4 regions of the Streptococcus sp. 27098_8_82 genome follow, and region 4 is predicted to be linked to each of the others. Evidence: predicted binding sites of a transcription regulator. Region 4 holds the regulator's gene; each other region holds the start of a gene.
The links. The regulator Rex, encoded in region 4, represses fermentation and respiration genes when NADH is low (regulators of the CRP and FNR family bind a similar motif). The targets are predictions, from matches to a motif close to TTGTGAANTANTTCACAA.

Region 1 (3,097 bases), on a different contig from region 4:
TGAGCTGCAGCTAGCTCACTAGGCGACAAATCACTCTTTGGGATATAGTGAAAATGATTACCATGAGGTACGATATAGGCATCTCCCGTATCCTCAATAATGTCTGAAGCATTAAAAACATAGCCATCATCTGTTGTATAACGGCCTTGAGCTCTAGCTGCTGCTACTTCATTGCTTATTTTCGTAACATTATGACCATGTTCCTGCTTTTGACGATTAATCTCTTCCTTACTGCGAATATTATCCGCACGAGCTATATCTTTCAGATAAACATAATATTGCCCATTAACCTTGATAACATATCCACCCTTGACTTCATTGACAATATCCTCAGTCCTAAGTTGATAGTTGGGATCTTTCATCAAAAGATCTTCGCTGAAAATAGCATCATATGGAACTTTCCCATTATAATAATGATAGTGATCACCATGAGAAGTGACATAACCCTGATCAGTAATCTTGATAACAATCTGCTCCGCGTTAATCCCCTCTTTTTTGCTTACTTCGTCAGGCGTTAACTCCTCAGACTTTTGAACAGCTTGCTTACCATCAATATAGCTAACTCGATTGGATTTTTTAATCGAACTGTTTGCCTGATAATAACCTAGCTGATGAGCAAAAAGACCCACAGTAGCAATGACAACAATTCCTGTTAAGTATTTCTTATTTTTTTCCATTGAATATCACTTTCTTTTTTGATTATACAGAATTCGCTAAAACTTATCACAATTTACAATTAACTCATAATATACCCCCAAAGAAATCATCTAAATATTTTTTCTATAAAATATAGCAGAAACTCAATTTTTAACAACTTATTAAACTCATTAACTAGTTAATTAACTGGTTAATATTTTACTCCTCATCATCTAGTCTGTCAAGATTTTTTTATTAGATTGTAAGAAAAATATTATTTGTTCTTTATTTGTCCAATTGTCATAATACAAAAAAAGCTTATCCTTTCGGATAAACTTTTTTAAAAATATATCAAGCTTCTTAAGCTTTACCTTCTGAACCGAATACGTCGATACGTTCTTCAACTGATGCTTGGATAGCTTTTACACCGTCAGCCAAGAATTTACGTGGGTCGAAGAGTTTCTTCTTGTCGTATTCTGCTTCGTTTGCTTCGTAGTCGCGAGCAAATTTACGAGTTGCGTTAGCGAATGCGATTTGGCATTCAGTGTTAACGTTAACTTTCGCAACACCAAGTTTGATAGCTGCTTGGATTTGGTCATCAGGAATACCTGAACCACCGTGCAATACGATTGGGAAGCCTGGAAGAGCTTCTGTCAATTTCTTCAAGTGGTCAAGGTCAAGACCTTCCCAGTTTGCTGGGTATGGGCCGTGGATGTTACCGATACCAGCTGCCAAGAAGTCGATTCCAGTTTCAACCATTGCTTTAGCGTCTTCGATTGGAGCCAATTCACCTTTACCGATGATACCGTCTTCTTCACCACCGATAGTACCAACTTCAGCTTCTACTGAGATACCTTTAGCGTGTGCTTTTTCAACGACTTCCTTAGCCAATTTAAGGTTTTCTTCTACTGGAAGGTGTGAACCATCAAACATGATAGAAGTGTAACCAACTTCGATACACTCAAGTGCATCTTCGTAGTGACCATGGTCCAAGTGAATCGCAACTGGTACAGTGATGCCCATTGATTCTACAAGGTTAGCGATCAAGTTGCGAGCAACTTTGTAGCCACCCATGTATTTAGCAGCACCCATTGAAGTTTGGATAAGCACTGGTGCTTTCTTAGCTTCTGCCGCACGCAGGATAGCTTGAGTCCACTCAAGGTTGTTTGTGTTGAATCCACCAACTGCGTAACCATTGTCACGAGCTGCTTGGACAAATTTTTCTGCTGAAACGATTGCCATTCTTATCAGGCCTCCTCTTATTTTTTGTGGTTAAACCACTTACATTGTTTATTTTATCACTTTTTCACTGAAATTGCTAGTTTTTCCTGAAATTTTAAAGAATTACAGGTAGACCCTTAGCCTTTTTAAGCGTCTCTATCGCAAAAAGAAAAAGCTGGCCGAAGCCAGCTTACTTGATGCGGAGAGAGGGACTTGAACCCTCACGACCTAAAGCGGTCACAGGATCCTTAGTCCTGCGCGTCTGCCAATTCCGCCATCCCCGCGATTGAGTACCTTACTAGTATAACAGGACAGCTAAGGCTTGTCAAGAAAATTTTTGACTTTATTTCAAAAAATCAACTTTCTACTCAATCAGCAAATCTAAGAAATCTAAGCGAAAATGAAGCTAAGGCAGGAACATAGAAAACTCAAGGTTGCTGAGTCGCAATAAAGACAGCCACCGTTTGGTCGGGATCGTATTTTTCAAAGTCAATAGTGTAGTCCCGATGAAGCTCACCTGATTCTTCTGCCTGCCAAATCCTCTGCCAAGCATGAAGAATCGCTTGCGGATCCTCCTTATCCGCTTCAAAGACTTGATAGGTCTGCTCGGATGTGTCAAAATCATAGACTTCCCCATCTGTCAAACGGCAGATAGAGAGGCTGTAGTCTCCTTTGTAATCATTGGCATAGTCATGATAGACGGCATAAACCGGCTCCCCCTCAGCAAAAGCTTCTTTCACAGCTCCCTCTTGTTGCTGCCAGAGAGCTTGGATTTTTTCTATACAATGCTCATCTTGAAAATTATTAGTACGAATACTAGCTAAAATGTTTAGAAACATCTTCTTCCCTCCTTTTATTTTTCATTATAACATTTCTCTAGAAAAATCGCTTATCCTAGAAAAAGCAAGTCTATCTCTCCTGGCTCTTTTCTACCGCTGCTGTGACAAATGCCCTATAAAGACCTTCAGGTCGGTTCGGTCGGCTGGAAAGCTCTGGGTGATACTGACAAGCAACGAAGAATTTGTTTTCTGGGATTTCTACTATTTCGACCAAGCGATTGTCTGGTGAAACTCCTGAAAATACAAATCCGACCGCCTCAAACTGCTCGCGGAAAGCATTGTTAAACTCATAGCGATGGCGGTGACGGCGCTGCACGACTTCTTGATGGTCGTAAGCTGCTGCTGCCTTAGAGCCAGGCTTAAGCTTAGAAGGATAGAGCCCCAGTCTCAGCGTCCCACCC
Region 2 (3,097 bases), on a different contig from region 4:
TTTCATGATGATTTGGCCCATCAGTCCAGCCGACTTTCTCTGTATGCTGGCCGCCCTGACCAAGATGACTTTCAAAAAGTACATGCTGATTATCCTTCTCTGCAAGCCCATCACCCTCGTCATCTATACCTACGGACTGACTTATATCATTGATTTTTTCTGGAAAATGGTCTCCAAATAAAAAGAAGTTGAATTGCACCACACCCCAAAAGTTAGACAGAAAAAATCTAACTTTTGGGGGTTTTTTAAATGAAACTAACTTATGAGGATAAAGTTCGAATCTATGAACTAAGAAAACAAGGAATCAGCTTAAAGCGACTTTCAGAAAAATATGGAATGAACCTTTCAAAACTTTTGACATCCCAACCTCTTTCTAAAACTTTACTTATTACAGCACAAACCATAAAGAAAAATCAGCCAGTTTTGACTGATTTTCGTCTCATGATTAAGCAAAGATTTTATTCTGGCGATACCAAAATCTTGATCTGCGCCTTGTCCTGAGTCAGCTCGATAAAGCCTTCTTGCACAATATCCTCTAGCTTAATCTTCTTGGTCACAAGCTTGTCAGCAGAGAAATAGCCCTGCTCCATCAGCTCCAGCACCTTAGGGAAAATATGCCGGTAAGCGATAATGCCCTTAAGCGATTTCTCTTGAATGGCAAATTCATTTGGATTAATGTTAGCTTCTCGTTCCCAGATAGAAACTACCATACATTCTCCAGCCTTGTGGACAGCAGCCAAAGCATGTCCCAGCACAACCGGCACCCCAGTCACTTCATAAGACACATCTGCCCCGCCACCAGTTAAACGCTGAATAGCAGCTACCACGTCTTCGCCTTCTTCTGGTCGCACAATGATGGCCCCAAGCTCCTCAGCCTTGGCTTGGCGCTCTGGAGATAACTCAACACCATAAATCTTAGAGGCACCGGCTGCCCGCAAAGCCTCAACTATCAAGAGCCCGATTGGCCCCAAACCGAAGACCACCGCAGTATCGCCCGTCTTAAGAGCTGACTGACGGACCGCGTAAACAGCCACAGCAGCTGGTTCTGTCAAGGCCGCCTGCTCATAGCTAAGACTGTCTGGAACTTTGTGAACAATGTCTCCGTCCAAAACACAGTATTTGGCAAAACCACCGTCTGCCGCCAAACCGACAAAGTTTAGATTGGGGTCCAGATTATAATCACCGACAAGATTATGCTTAGCCAAAATGGGCTCAACTGTCACCCGATCGCCAACCTTGACTCGTGTCACAGCACTGCCGACCTCAACAATTTCCCCAGCAAACTCATGTCCTAAAGTTACAGGCGCTTTCTGGCCAGAGTAGACATGCTCTGTTTCTGTCGGAATAAAAATCGGTCCGTCCAGATATTCATGCAAGTCAGTTCCACAGATTCCTGTGAACTTGACCTCAATCTTAACCTGATGAGGTTTGACTTCCGGTACATCCACTTCTTCAATACGAACATCTTTAGCTCCATACCAACGCGCAGCATTCATTTTTGCCATAAACATACCTCACTTTATAATTTGTTAGCTTTATTGTAAACCCTTTCAGAAATCTTGTCAAAAGATTAACTACATTTTCAAAAAATAGCATACAAAAAACCAGCATCAGCTGGTCTTAGACTTATTCTGCAATTCTAGCCGTGTAAAAAGGCAGAAGGAACAGGAAGCTAATACAAAGAATCAGGAGAATCACACGGAGCCATCCGCCAAATAGAAGCGCAACCACTAAAGTTACCAAATAAACGGAAAAATTAGTAAAATTAGTTTCAATCAGCAAGGTTTGTCCTGCTTTAACTGTCACTGGATCGGTTTTCATAGGAGCAGATCCCGCACGGACTTCTGCTTCATTGGCTGCGATTGGAAAAACAACCTCTTCTCCGTTTTTGATTGCGCCAACTTTCTGACCATTAATAAAGATTGGAAACTTTCCAATAATTCCAACAAAACCTGTCCCACGTTTCACTTTGATTTCCGACATAAAAGACTCCTTTGTTTTTTTAATTATTTTAACATAACTAATGGCTAAATAAAAGGCTGTTATATTAAAAAACTAGGCTATTAGTTGTCTATAACATAAGAAACATATGGTCGCCTTTATTCCTTATCTCTTAATTTGACTGCTTGATATATGACTTTTACTATTTTCAAATATATAAACATAATAAGGAATATTTGCTGAAACATTCTCACACCCGTCTATAATTACTTTTTTATTCACTAATCACTCCATATCTATCACAATTGAATTCGTAATTACAAGTAATCGTTCTTCGTCAGAGAATTCTAGTATAAGCTCAAAATGACCCTCGCTATTAATTATCACATCAACAGAGGTTGAGCAATCTTTTTTTAATCCATACTTTTCTTTTAAATTATTAAAATATTTACTTGCATCTACAATATTATAATCAATCCGTTTCATACCTGTACCAGAATATTTAGTCATGTAATCAAAAATAGATAATTCTTGGAAAAATTTAGGCTCTAATTTCAGATTAAAAACTTCTAAATCATACTCTTGAGGAACCTCCTTATTATATTGTAATTTTCTGTTATTATAATGAACAAGAAACTCCGTAGTTTGTCCCCCTTGCTCAATTGCATATTCTCCTGTATTATCAGGTTTTAAATAAACACTGCTTGATATCTTACTATTAGCATTTTCATCCATCATAAAAATTTTACTGCTATATAATTTCACATTTGACAAATCTTTTTCTTCTTCTGCTAAAAAGTCAAAAAGTGGCTGAAACTCTTTCTCCAACTCGTACTGTTCTTTTGTGCGATTTTCTGGTATTTTCTCTCTGCAGGCACTCAATCCTATCATTATTAATAATCCACCTAGTAGGAGAATAATTATTTTTGAGGGTCGTTTCATATCTATAGCTCCTATGCTTTTTACATATTTTATTATCCACAACAAAAACCAGCCTCAAGGCTGGTTTTCTACTGATTTCTATAATTTCTCCAACTCTTCATTGAGCAGTTTTTGTGCTACTTGTGGGTTGGCTTGACCCTTAGTAGCCTTCATGAGCTGACCAATCAAGGACTTGGCCGCATTCTTATTGCCGCCCTTATAGTCATTGATGGCT
Region 3 (3,097 bases), on a different contig from region 4:
TTCTCAATTTCTACATCTGACTCAAAATTAAAAATTCCTTTAGTACCTTTTTCAATGATTTCACCTAGTTCATAAACTTTTTTAGCAAACTCACTAATCCCATTTAAGATATTTTCTATATTTACATCTGATTTTGATGATTTCTTATTAGATTGTTTAGGGTTTTTCTTTTGTCTTGGATTATCTTCATTTTTTTCAGGAATCGGAGGTACATAAGGATTGGAATCGGGACTGGAAAATTGACGATAAGTTTTAAGGAGATAGTATACTTCTCCATCAGTTGGTGTAGACTGCTCGTTTCCTGAGATATTGGACGAGCTGTTTTCTTCTTCCAATTCTCTCTCGCCGTCAATAGCAACAGAATCTTTAATCGGATCTGTGATTGGTTTGACATTAGCAATGACACTAGCCTTGATAACTGGAGGTTTTGCAGGCTTAACTTCAGCAACCACACTAACCTCGTTTCTTGTGACATCTTCAATTGAAGAAATAGATGTCTTTTTACTTTCACTATTATTCTGCTCTACAATTCCGCTAGCAATTGCTCTTTTCAGCATATTTTGCAAAGCTAAATCAAAAAGTCTGCTATCATTGACTCCATCCTGTTTTAAATCCTCTTTAAGCACTTGCGACATTTTACCATCTGCCATCATTTTACTCCTTATATAATTTGTTGGTATAATACTATATATGGCAAGTAAGAATCTCGGCCTTGGATGCCATCTCGTTTTTATGATAGATAATCGAAAAAACAAAGAGAATAAAAGAGTTAGGAAAATAGATTATCAACAGAACCTTTTATTTAATCGCATCAGGTGATTGAAATATTACTTTTCAAAAAAACGTCAGTTATCTTTATATAGTATCATTGTCAGTATAACAAAAAATAACTTAACCTGTCAATCGCTTTTTTATCATACTATCTTTTTCCAAAATTTTATTAGGTTTACAAAAAAATCTCTGCTGGTTGAAACTGAGCTAAATCTGTTAAACAAACAAATAACAATGGGTTATCAAATTTGTCCACAAGGTTCTATTTATTTAAGGAGACATCAAAAAAAGGATTCGAAAATCCTTTTTTGTCAGTCCACATAATTACTTTCTTCCTTATTAAACCAAGCGTATGGCAAACCTATGAGTAGGCCACCACCGATGAGGTTACCGATAAAGGTTACGCCCCAGTGGCGTAGGATATTTCCAATACCAAAATTTTGCACTTCCGCTGCTGCTGAGCTGAATTTCACGATGGCAAAGGAAGCAAAGTTAGCAGCCAAGTGTTCGTTAGTCAGGAATACAAACATATAAATGGCTGATATAACTAAGAAGAGCTTAGCTGTACTATCCTTGACCAAGACGAAGGAAAGAATAGCGATATTAACAAAGATATTGGCTAACACTCCCTCGAGCAGAATCAGCTCATTAGATCGAGCAAGCTTCATCTGCACAACACCAGAAATGAAACTATCTTTGCTAAGCCCTGCATAAGCAGCCGAGTTAGCAAAGAGCCAGCCGGCAATCAAAGCGCCAATCAGATTGAAAAAGGTACAATAAAGCAAAATCATCAAGGCTTTTTTCCAGTCGATCTTCTTCAAAAAAGTACCAGCAGTCAGAAACATCATATTGGAAGTCACCAACTCTGCATTTAGAAAGACAATGTAAGCCAATCCCCAAGCAAAGATGAAAGGAAAGAGAAAACGCCCAGTTCCTGGAACAATCTTATTTGCCAAATCTGCCGCAATAGCTCCAGCCCCAGTACTAAAGGTTAGGAAAGCTCCAGCAAAGATGGAACGAACAGCGTACTTGGCCTTGCTTGTATCAAACAAAGCTTCTTTCTTGCGGCAAGCTGCTTCAATTTTAGGGATAAATGTCGATTCAGGCATAAAAAATTCTCCTATTAATTTAAACTATGTATAGTATATCACAAAGTTCTTTCTTTTGATAGCGTTTTCTAGAACCTTTTTAAATTTTCTAAAAAAGGATTGAAAAATAACTTTTCAATCCTTTAATCCTCTTGCTAACTGAGCAATATCTTCTGGCTGTGTTCGACAGCAACCACCAAAAAGCCGTACACCTTGATTTTGCCAAAGTTTGCTATTTTCCAGCAAGCTCCGCTCCTGCTCTGGATCATTATGCCATATCTTGGTCAAGCCATTATAAGTTTCGCCAGAGTTTGGATAGGTCAGAAAAGGTTTGTTGCACACTTGTCTAAGCCCATCTAATAACGGAGCAATTAAATGTGGAGCTGTACAGTTAAAACCAACTGTCAGGACTTGTGGGCTTTCTTGAGCCAAGTTTCCTAATTCCTCAATCTTAGTGCCATCTGATATAGCATTCTCCGACTGGGCGACAAAGGACAAATAAGCCTCAGCTTGCGGAAATTCCTCAGCTAAAAGTCGGAGGATTGCTTCCGCTTCTGCTCCATTTGGAATCGTTTCAATAGCTAACAAGTCACTCCCAGCTTCCAATAAAGCTTGGATGCGTGGACGGTGAAAATCTTGAAACTCTTCTTCACTCAGCTGGTAGTCTCCCGTATACTCCGAACCATCAGCTAAATAGGCAGCATAAGGCCCTACCGATCCTGCAACCAGAAGACGGGGTCTCTGGTTCTTCTCTTCTGGAGATAAGGCTTGCCAGGTATTTTCGATTGCCTTCCGTGCTAAGAAGACTGTCTCTTTCAAAAGATCATAAGACTTTTCAGGAGTTAGTCCAGCCTCGACAAAAGCTGGAATACTGGCCTGATAACTGGACGTAGTGATGATATCACTGCCAGCTCTCACATAGCTTTCATGCACATTTTGAATAATCTGAGGCTGGTCTAATAGGTATTGAGCGGACCAAAGCTTACCAGATACATCATAACCCAGGCTTTCCAACTCTGTACCCAAGGCTCCGTCTAAAATAATAATTTCTTGCTTGTCAAGCAAATCTTTAAATTTTCCCATGAAATACTCCTAAAATCTACGATTAAACATAAAAAGAGGTCTCCCTCTTTTTTGTTTTCTAAATTAAAATCTATTCGCCCAGGCAGTATCGACATCCAAGATATCTTGAGTAGTGTATTGCTGACGATAAGGATTGTAAACGATATAGCCAGCTC
Region 4 (3,097 bases):
CATGAGTCTATTCGAATCAGTACTTCGGACCAAACGACCCTGCAAGAGATTCAATCATTTACAAAGAAATTAAAAGAAATTTTAGGAGGATAAGATGGCCTTTCAAACATCTGTTAGCTTAGCAAACTGTGAATATACCTATTCACTTCACCCAAATGTCAAGAAATTCACCTTACGCGACAATACATTCGCTGAAAGCAAGGTTGGCAACTATGAACTCTCTCGTCTGTTGGAATCTGTTCCCAACAGCGGAAATGGTTTTTTGCTTAAAATCATCGTCAATAAAGATTTGAATGGCTTCAAAATCAATATCACTGACAAATCAGGCCTGCGCTTGGTCAATATTTTCAAATCAGAAGATCATCACATTATCCAGCAAAAATTTTATTTCTTGATGGATAGCTTGGTTGAAAGAAATATTTTTGAAAAGACACCACAATAAGCAAGATTCTCGCAATTTTGCTTTTTTGGTTTTGACACTTCAAAATTTAAACGAGCTTGACTTCTACTTAGAACACTTGAAGAAAAGATCAACCGAACCCAAAGAAAGGATTAACAATGGTTGAACTGACCTATTTGGACTCATATAAGGTGAAACGGACACTTACCTATGAAGACTTCGACGAATTTCTTCTCGCCTTCTCTGGCTGCGTCACAGTTCCTGACTCTCTCAAAGTACTTTCCATCACTTATAATGGACACCAGCTGCCATTTACAGGGTTAATCGGCGACTTGTACCGCCAGATGTACCAGTTAGACTTAACTCCCTATCAGGACTAATCTCTTCGCAACTGCAACATAACTTAAACGTTAACTCTTTTCTTTTTTAGTGCATTAAACATCCTTAATTAGTTGATTTTTTCACAAACTTCCTATAAAATAGAATTAGAAAGGTTGTGATTTTGTGAAAACTGAAAAAAATACTACAATTCCTCGAGCAACAGCTAAGAGACTGTCGCTCTACTATCGTATTTTTAAACGGTTTAATGCTGAGAAGATTGAGAAAGCCAACTCCAAGCAAATCGCTGAAGCTATTGGCATTGACTCTGCCACCGTCAGACGAGATTTTTCTTATTTCGGTGAACTTGGCCGCAGAGGATTTGGCTATGACGTCAAGAAATTGATGAACTTTTTTGCTGACCTCTTGAACGACAATGCTATCACCAATGTCATGATTGTTGGTGTCGGTAACATGGGGCGGGCTCTGCTGCACTATCGTTTTCATGAGCGCAATAAAATGAAGGTTGTAATGGCTTTCGACACAGATGACCATCCAGAAGTTGGCAGCACAACCAGCGATGGGATTCCTATCTATGGAATTTCCCAAATCAAAGAAAAAATACAGTCAGGAAATGTGCAAACTGCCATCCTAACTGTACCTAGCGTAAAAGCCCAAGAAGTTGCATCTATCTTAGTTCAAGCAGGTGTGAAAGGTATTCTCTGCTTCTCGCCAGTAAATCTATCCCTACCTAAGGACGTGGTCGTTCAGTACGTTGACCTGACTAGCGAACTGCAGACTCTGCTCTACTTCATGAGAAAAAATGAACATTAATTTGAAAGGGGTATTGAACACTCAATGAGTAAACCAATTATTGGAATAACCGGAAATGAAAGAGAAATCCCAGACGATCACTTCATCTATATGAGCTATACGGCGACAGGATTCGTTGAGGGAGTTAAAGAAGTTGGCGGAATTCCAATGATTTTGCCAATCGGTGATGAAGAAATGGCTAAACAGTATGTTTCCATTGTTGACAAATTAATTATCACAGGTGGTCAGAATGTATGCCCTCAATTCTATGGTGAAGAGAAAACCATTGACAGCGATGATTATCTACTCAAACGGGACATTTTTGAATTAGCTTTAATTAAGGAAGCTCGCCGTCAAAATAAACCAATTTTCACCGTCTGCCGCGGAACCCAACTTTATAATGTAGCTCTAGGCGGTACTCTTCATCAAGATATTGAAGATCATTGGCAAGATAGCTCTGCTGAGTACACAACTCAAAGCATGGTGACCAAGAATGGCTCTATTCTGCATGAAATCTATGGCCCTGCATCTGAAATCAACTCCTTCCACCACCAAAGTATCAAGGATTTAGCGACCGGCCTAGAAGTCATTGCCTATGATCCTCGAGATAAGATTATTGAAGCCATCACTTCTACTGATGGTAGTCCTTTCCTTGGCGTCCAATGGCACCCAGAGTTCTTATTTGGCTCCAGAGAAGGAGACTTAGCTCTGTTTGATTATGTTGTCAATATTCTTTAAAAACCTCTACTCCTAGATAAACTTCTTTTCAACATGAATAGAAGTTTTTTATATTCAAGTAAATCAAATTATATCATATCTGTCTCCTCTCGGTAGCTATAGTAACTGACCTTAGAGACAATCAAATGATCCAAAAGGACCAAGCCCATCATCTCACACGCTTCTTTCATATGCTGGGTCACCTCATCGTCGTTTCTGCTGGGAATGACTGAGCCTGATGGATGATTGTGCACCAGTATGATAGATGTCGCCAGATGCTTAAGAGCGTAGTGGAGAATTTCTCTCGGCTCAGCAATGCTTCTGCTGACTGTCCCCATAAAAATAGTCTGCTGATGCAGAATTTGATTTTGACTATTAAGATAAATAGCAACCAAGCACTCCTGCCTCATATCTCCCAATTCCTGCTGCATCTTCTGGGCTAATTTTTGACTGCCCATAATCTGCTCTTTCTGCAGAACCTCTGCTCGGTTAATCCGACGTCCTAATTCGATAATGGCCTGCAGCTCCACAGCCTTAATCGGACCGATTCCAGAAATAGTCTGCAATTCCTGCAAAGTTAAATACTTAAGATCGTTCAAACTGGAAATCGATGATAAAATTCTTTGAGAAACTTGAAAAACAGTTTCTTTTTTGTTGCCTGTCCTGAGGAAAATTGATAGAAGCTCTTGGTTACTGAGTTTTTCAGCCCCTTCTCTCATCAAACGCTCCCGCGGCATCATGCTAATATCATCTTGAAATGAAATGCTATACATAGAAACCTCCTTACCTTATAATTCGGAAAAAGAGTCAAAATCAGCAAGAATTGATATAAAAAAACTCCAAAAATTA

Region 1: the regulator Rex is predicted to act here: its motif matches at 1,923-1,940, upstream of O3627_RS07540 (class II fructose-bisphosphate aldolase).
Region 2: the regulator Rex is predicted to act here: its motif matches at 1,539-1,556, upstream of O3627_RS04570 (2,3-butanediol dehydrogenase).
Region 3: the regulator Rex is predicted to act here: its motif matches at 1,907-1,924, upstream of O3627_RS09985 (formate/nitrite transporter family protein).

What each region holds. Positions count from the first base shown of each region.
Region 1 is NZ_JAPVYB010000003.1:280,717-283,813, reverse strand. Features, by position in the region: gene O3627_RS07545 (pneumococcal-type histidine triad protein) at 1-677, opposite strand, end outside; gene O3627_RS07540 (class II fructose-bisphosphate aldolase) at 997-1,878, opposite strand; tRNA gene O3627_RS07535 (tRNA-Leu) at 2,056-2,141, opposite strand; gene O3627_RS07530 (GyrI-like domain-containing protein) at 2,286-2,696, opposite strand; gene O3627_RS07525 (CTP synthase) at 2,767-3,097, opposite strand, start outside.
Region 2 is NZ_JAPVYB010000002.1:249,949-253,045, forward strand. Features, by position in the region: gene O3627_RS04560 (TVP38/TMEM64 family protein) at 1-181, shown strand, start outside; partial or broken gene O3627_RS04565 (transposase) at 250-354, shown strand; gene O3627_RS04570 (2,3-butanediol dehydrogenase) at 459-1,505, opposite strand; gene O3627_RS04575 (hypothetical protein) at 1,627-1,983, opposite strand; gene O3627_RS04580 (hypothetical protein) at 2,227-2,883, opposite strand; gene gatB (Asp-tRNA(Asn)/Glu-tRNA(Gln) amidotransferase subunit GatB) at 2,962-3,097, opposite strand, start outside.
Region 3 is NZ_JAPVYB010000007.1:81,953-85,049, reverse strand. Features, by position in the region: partial or broken gene O3627_RS09990 (hypothetical protein) at 1-650, opposite strand, end outside; gene O3627_RS09985 (formate/nitrite transporter family protein) at 1,083-1,880, opposite strand; gene mmuM (homocysteine S-methyltransferase) at 1,995-2,942, opposite strand; gene O3627_RS09975 (glucosaminidase domain-containing protein) at 3,006-3,097, opposite strand, start outside.
Region 4 is NZ_JAPVYB010000001.1:588,238-591,334, reverse strand. Features, by position in the region: gene O3627_RS02900 (cysteine desulfurase family protein) at 1-93, shown strand, start outside; gene O3627_RS02895 (DUF1831 domain-containing protein) at 95-442, shown strand; gene O3627_RS02890 (DUF4649 family protein) at 559-780, shown strand; gene O3627_RS02885 (redox-sensing transcriptional repressor Rex) at 905-1,552, shown strand; gene O3627_RS02880 (gamma-glutamyl-gamma-aminobutyrate hydrolase family protein) at 1,577-2,269, shown strand; gene radC (DNA repair protein RadC) at 2,338-3,021, opposite strand.